Regions from separate parts of the Pseudoalteromonas sp. UBA6610 genome, predicted to be linked through region 3. Evidence: predicted binding sites of a transcription regulator. Region 3 holds the regulator's gene; each other region holds the start of a gene.
What was found. Region 3 encodes sigma-54, which starts transcription at its own class of promoters, with help from an activator protein. Its sites were predicted from a motif close to GTTGGCACGNNNNTNGNNT; they were not measured.

Region 1 (2,262 bases), on a different contig from region 3:
TCACTAAAGCCATTACGGCTACTACTGCAATAATAGCGACTAAAACACCAGCCAGCTCAAGCCCCACCCAGCTCATATCTGCAATCCAAAGTGGAAACTGCCATGAATCAAAATGTATTAGCGACACAGTATCAGTAAAAAGTAACAAATATACGACAACACATATTGCTAAGGTTTTCATATCCCTCTCCTAATACGCACGCTCTTCAAGGCAGCAGTGAGCAATCAAATAACCAAGCGCTACTGCAAACGGAAAACTTATAAATAATAAAATTGTTACTAAGCGTGTTGACCACACTGGAAAATCAAGGCGACGCGCTAACCCACTGCATACGCCCGATATTTTTTTATTCAGTGAATCTTTGTACCAACTACGCTGTGTTTTAAAGTTATTCATACTCTACTCCTTAAGCGCTTGGCGCAGTTGTATTGGTATTACTTTGCTTAACACTGGCTTTTAAACGAGCCAGCTCTGCATCTATTTTTTCATTTTTAACTAAAGACTCAATTTGCTCAGCGGTTGATTGCGCTGTATTTGTAAGTTCATAAGCATCAACCTGTGCTTCTATGCCTTCCACTTTTTGTTCTATCATTTCAAAGCGAGACAAAGCATTTGCGACCTTGTCACTGTGTAATTGCATGTTCACTTTTTCACGTGCAGCAACAATATCGTGGCGTTTTATTAATTGAGCTTGTTTGCTTTTAGCTTGCGCCATTTTTTGCTGTAAGCGCTCACAATCTGCCGTAATTTTCTCTATCGACTCTTTTAGAGTATTTAGCTGAGTGTTTTTTGCTGCAATTTGCTCATCTACTCGCTGTTTTTCTACTAACGCAGACTTGGCTAAATCGTCACGGTTTTTAGCAACTGCCAGCTCAGCTTTTGTTTGCCACAAAGTTAAGTCTTTTTGTTTTTGTGCAATTTGGCGTTTAAGCGTTTTTTCTTCGCACAGCAAGGCTGCGGCCGTGCTTCTACATTCGTTAAGCGCTTCTTGCATTTCACTTAGCATAAGGTTGAGGAGTTTTTCTGGGTCTTCTGCTTTATCCAGCATGGCAGCAATATTGGATTGGATAACATCATTTACGCGATTAAATATACTCATTGTTTTGTCCTGTTGTTTTTAATTGATAACAACAACAGGATTCCAAGAGTTATGCCAATTAACAAAAATTTATTTATAAGCCTTTATATTCAGACAGTTAGATAACTAATACGTTATTTTAAACTGACTAAAAACTGAATGCTAATAAGCTAAAATCACTAATTTATTTATCTTTTGACTAAATTTTAGTTATAAAAAAACCACTTTATAAAGTGGTTTTTTTATAACTGGTCAACGCTTTAGTATTACTCAGGCACAAAACTTAATGCTTTATCCATTACCGACAAATCAGCCTGTTTACCGTGACCGTTTTCTGAAAGGTGACGTCTAAATCCGCGCGCCCCTGGCTGCCCCTGAAAAATTCCCAGCATATGGCGTGCTATATGCCAAAAGTTAGCACCTAAACGCATTTCTTCTTCTATGTAATCATACATAGCGCGCACCACATCGTGACGAGTCTGAGTATTAGCCACCTCACCATAAATCTTTTCATCCACCTCATTAAGCATAAATGGATTACTATATGCTTCGCGACCAATCATAACGCCGTCTATATGCGCTAAATGCGCTAGGCTTTCTTCAATTGTTTTAACGCCGCCATTAATGCTTAAGTCGAGCTGTGGGTAGTCTTTTTTTAGTTGGTAAACGCGTGGGTAATCAAGAGGCGGTACTTCACGATTTTCTTTAGGGCTTAAACCATTTAACCACGCTTTACGGGCATGAATAATAAAGTCATCACAGCCAACTTTATGGCTGGCTTCAATTAATGCGCATAAAAACTCATACGAGTCTTGCTCATCAATACCGATGCGTGTTTTTACCGTAACAGGAATACTAACTTCGCTTTTCATTGCCGCAACACACTGGGCAACCAGCTCAGGCTCGGCCATTAGGCATGCACCAAAGCGCCCGTTCTGTACTCTATCTGAAGGGCAGCCTACATTTAAGTTAATCTCATCGTAGCCACGCTCACCGGCAAGCTTTGCACACTTTGCTAGCGCCTCGGGATCAGACCCCCCCAGCTGCAAAGCAACCGGCCCCTCGTGCTGATTAAAGTGTAGGTAATCGCCGCGACCAAATAAAATCGCCCCCGTGGTGATCATCTCAGTGTATAAAACAGCGTGCTTACTCATCTTACGATGAAAAGTGCGACAATGACGAT
Region 2 (2,262 bases), on a different contig from region 3:
CGCAAATGTTGATCAATTGGTGCGTAAAGTTTAAACATTGTAAATGCTTTATTAATTATTTAAATAAATAAAAAATTCAATTGATCTCGTAATTATTGAATATATAATGCGCAAAAATTACTTGTTTAGTCGTTCAAATAGGATCTCTCTCATGAAAACACAATTACTTTTAGCTACTGCTTTATTAGCCTCTGCGTCTGTATCAGCAAAAAGCAACACTTACTTTAGCCAAGATAATAAACTTGAATCTAAATTATGTGTATTAAGTGCAAATGAAGGCTTTAGCGCAGCGCGTAAAGAAGCAGCACAACACGGTGTATACTTATCGCGTTTTTCTAAAAGTGTTTTATGTAATGGTCAAGATATTCGTGACATTGCTAAAAAAGTAACGTCTAACCAAGCTGCTGAATCAAAAGTTGAAGTGTTTGCAAAAGATGCACACCAAGAAACACAGTTATGTATCACAGCGTTAAAGCAAGGCCTTGCGCCTGTTCGCCAAAAAATTGGTAACTTAAACTCATTAAAGTGTAACGGACAAAACGTAACTGAATTTGTAAAGCGTTACCAAAACGCAGCAATCTAATTGCGCGGTAACATGTAGATTAAAATAATGCCCAGTTTGTACTGGGTATTTTTTTGCAAAAATTACAAGGTATGCAGCAATCATTGCAAAGCTAAGTAATTGATTAATGTATATAAAATAAGCTAAATACACGTAACTTATTGATTGTTGGCGGCTTGTGCACTTTGGCATTGGACTTGTATTAGTTAAAGTGACATTTACTAACTACAAGGATACGTCTTATGAAAAAGTTAACACTCGCAACAACTATTTTAGCTTCGTTAAGTTTAGCCGCTTGTGCCTCAAACCAAGGCCTTGAAAAAATCGATAGCGATTTTGCAAGTTTAGATAACGACAGTGATGGTTATATTTCAAAAGTAGAAGCAGATGACGATAGCATCTGGGGCCACTTTTCAAATATTGATACCAATATGGATAACGAGATCAGTCGTAAAGAATTTAACACTTACATGCAGTTAAATACCGGTAAGGTAGCGACTGACAGCGAAGTAAGTGAGTCGGCATTTAAAGCTAAAATAGCTAAATTTGATAAAATCGAAAATGATTTTAGAAGTTTAGATAACGACAAAAATGGTTACATCTCAGTAGAAGAAGCTGACGATGATGATATTTCAAACCATTTTGGTTACATGGATGGCAACAATGATAAGCGCATCAGTAAAGGTGAGTTTAAAGGCTACATTAGCAAATACGGTAAAGCCGTTGCTGAAGATGATGCACTAAAGCATTATAAAAACAGCTAATATTAGCTAAATACGCTACACATAAGAGCCAGCATTAATTGCTGGCTTTTTTGTGCATTTAATTTGTTTTAAAAGCAGATATATTTTCCCCCTTTTGCGATGTTCTGTCATAATAGATGGCTACGTATTTTAAAGGGCAAAGCAAAATATTATGGCGGGTCGTCGAATTAGTGATGAACAATTAATTGAGATCATTGAAGCGGCTATATTTGTCGCAGACAAACCTGTTAGCAAACGCCACTTAAAAGATACTGTATTGGCTGATTTAGCTATTTCAATGTCACGAATTAACACTGCAATAGACGCTATACATACCCACTATCAAACACGTGGCATTAAGCTAGTTGAAGTAGGCAGTGGCTATCGCTTTCAAGCGTGTAGTAGTTTAAGCCCTTGGCTTAGTAATTTATGGCAAGAACGGGCACCTAAGTACTCTCGCGCACTACTAGAAACATTGTCGTTAATTGCCTACAGGCAACCAATAACGCGTGGTGAAATAGAGCAAGTACGAGGTGTAACAACCGGATCAGCAATTATTAAAACCCTCCTTGAGCGAGAGTGGGTTAAAGTAGTTGGGCATAAAGAAGTACCTGGTAAACCAGCGCTTTATGCAACAACAAAATTATTTTTAGATTATTTTTCGTTAACCGGTCTAGATGAACTCCCTGCATTGCCAGCGCAACAGGAAAGTAAAATAAACCAGTTATTAAGTGATCCTTCTGTGAGAGAACCATCCGAATGAGTATTCAAGGTGAAAAGTTACAAAAAGTCCTAGCCCGTGCAGGGGTAGGCTCACGACGTGAAATGGAAAAATACATTGATGCAAACCGCGTTAGTGTTAATGGTAAAGTGGCTAAATTAGGTGACCGTGTTGAGGAAACAGACTTAATACGTGTTGATGGCCACAGCGTAAAAATTGAAGAAAAAGCCGACCGT
Region 3 (2,262 bases):
CGGCATACATATCTTGGTGCTCTGTTGAGGCAAATAAATCTGCGCCACTTACATGAATAGTCGCTTCTGCTTTTTGGTTGAGTTTTTCTACATCGAGAATGACATGCACATTGCTAATATGATCTGAGTGCCTTTCTAGCTTTGCAAATTTATTATTTACATAGTCTCTAAGTGAATCAGTTACTTCTACGTGACGACCAGTTAGGTTTAGTTGCATAAGCATTTCCTCTTTGTTTTTTACGTCTTATATCAAACTCTTTCTCTGATTTGACGGTGGAATAGCTAGCGATTCACGGTATTTTGCTATTGTGCGTCTAGCTACTTTAATTCCTTGCTCTGCCAATATATCCGCAATTTTACTATCACTCAATGGTTTAGCTGAGTTTTCCGCGGCAATTAGCTTTTTAATTAGGGCACGTATTGCGGTTGATGAACACTCTCCGCCGTTTTCAGTGCTTACGTGGCTTGAGAAAAAATACTTAAGCTCAAAAATACCACGTGGCGTATGCATATATTTTTGCGTAGTAACACGCGAAATTGTCGATTCATGCATTTCTACCATTTCAGCAACATCGTTTAAAACCATTGGCTTCATGGCTTCGGGGCCATGTTCAAAAAATGCCTGTTGCTGTTTTACAATACAGTTAGTTACCTTAAGCAGCGTGTCGTTTCTGCTTTCAAGGCTTTTTATAAACCATTTAGCTTCTTGTAAGTGAGAGCGAATAAATTGGCTATCACCACTTGATTTTACGGTACGTGACATAGCCGCGTACTGACTATTTACGCGTATTTTTGGCATGCTATCTGGGTTTAGCTCTACCACCCAGCGGCCTTTTATTTTTTTAACCGACACATCCGGTATTACATACTCAGACTCTTCCCTTACTATTGTATCTGCTGGTTTTGGGTTGAGGGTATGTATTAGGGTCATGACCTCTTTAAGCTCGTCTTCTTTAAGCTTAGTCTTTTTCATTAATGTACGATAGTCGCGTGCCGCTAATAGATCAATGTGATCGGTTAAGATCATTTTAGTTTGTTCTATAAAAGGGGTGTCTTTATCAAACTGGTTTAGCTGAATACACAAGCACTCTTGTAAACTGCGCGCGGCTATACCTACAGGGTCAAATAACTGAATACGCTTTAAAACGGCTTCTATTTCGTCAAGTTCAACTTCAACTTCGTCATCGTTTTCTTGGTTAAAGCTCTCTAAAATTTCTTCGCAACTTAGCGTTAAAATACCCGAGTCATCTACAGCTTCTACAATGGCAATAGCAATGGCTTCGTCAGTTGGGCTAAAAGGAGTAAGCTGAAGCTGCCACATTAAATACTCATGTAGCGTTTCAGTAGAGGCACCTTGATAAATAGACTCATCTTCCGGCATTGGGCCTGAGGATGCAGCAGGGGCTGCGCTCATGTACTCATCCCAGGTTACATCCATTGCCATATCATCGCTAACGGTGTCTTTATTTAAAGCTTCGCCACTGTCTTGCTCGTACTCGCTGGTTGTATCGTCAGCCGATGCGCTTACGGTTACATCATCCGTATCTGCTTTTTGTTCATTTTTTCCAGCCGACTCTTCCGTGTAATCTTGCTCTTCTACTTCTAATAGCGGGTTGCTATCAAGTGCTTCTTGTATTTCTTGCTGGAGATCCAATGTACTGAGCTGCAGCAAGCGAATCGCTTGTTGCAATTGTGGAGTCATTGTAAGTTGCTGGCCCATGCGCAGCTGTAATGATTGCCTCATGTATCTCTAACAATCCTTTTATGTTGTTATAATTAATATTAGCAGATGCTTGTAGGTGTGGCTTAAATGTTACAGCCTAAATTGCTCGCCTAAATAAACATCGCGTACAGTTTTGTCATTTAATACGTGTTCTGGGGTGCCAGATGCAATTAGCTCCCCATGAGAAACAATGTAGGCTTTTTCACAAACATCAAGGGTTTCTCTTACATTGTGATCGGTAATTAATACGCCAATGCCACGGTTTTTAAGATGCTCTATTATTTTCTTTATATCTAACACTGAAATCGGATCAACACCAGCAAAAGGCTCATCCAATAAAATAAATTTAGGGTTTGCTGCCAGTGCTCTGGCAATTTCTACACGGCGGCGTTCACCACCAGAAAGCGCCATACCTTGGCTATCGCGAATATGCTGAATACTAAATTCATCAAGTAAGTTGTTAAGCGTTTCTTCTCGTGCGGCTTTATTGAGCTCTTTACGCGTTTCTAAAATAGCCATTAAGTTTTGATAAACTGTCA

Region 1: B4F91_RS13730 (PspA/IM30 family protein) is a predicted target of sigma-54. The motif match lies at 1,141-1,159, and genes of this name have one in related genera.
Region 2: B4F91_RS08935 (EF-hand domain-containing protein) is a predicted target of sigma-54. The motif match lies at 747-765, and genes of this name have one in related genera.

Annotation. Positions count from the first base shown of each region.
Region 1 covers NZ_DJHW01000103.1:34,998-37,259, forward strand. The annotation lists gene B4F91_RS13720 (hypothetical protein) at 1-181, opposite strand, end outside; gene B4F91_RS13725 (PspC domain-containing protein) at 191-397, opposite strand; gene B4F91_RS13730 (PspA/IM30 family protein) at 408-1,100, opposite strand; gene dusA (tRNA dihydrouridine(20/20a) synthase DusA) at 1,346-2,262, opposite strand, start outside.
Region 2 covers NZ_DJHW01000066.1:11,532-13,793, forward strand. The annotation lists gene B4F91_RS08930 (hypothetical protein) at 152-583, shown strand; gene B4F91_RS08935 (EF-hand domain-containing protein) at 805-1,326, shown strand; gene scpB (SMC-Scp complex subunit ScpB) at 1,478-2,068, shown strand; gene rluB (23S rRNA pseudouridine(2605) synthase RluB) at 2,065-2,262, shown strand, end outside.
Region 3 covers NZ_DJHW01000097.1:13,537-15,798, reverse strand. The annotation lists gene hpf (ribosome hibernation promoting factor) at 1-217, opposite strand, end outside; gene B4F91_RS13120 (RNA polymerase factor sigma-54) at 245-1,744, opposite strand; gene lptB (LPS export ABC transporter ATP-binding protein) at 1,814-2,262, opposite strand, start outside.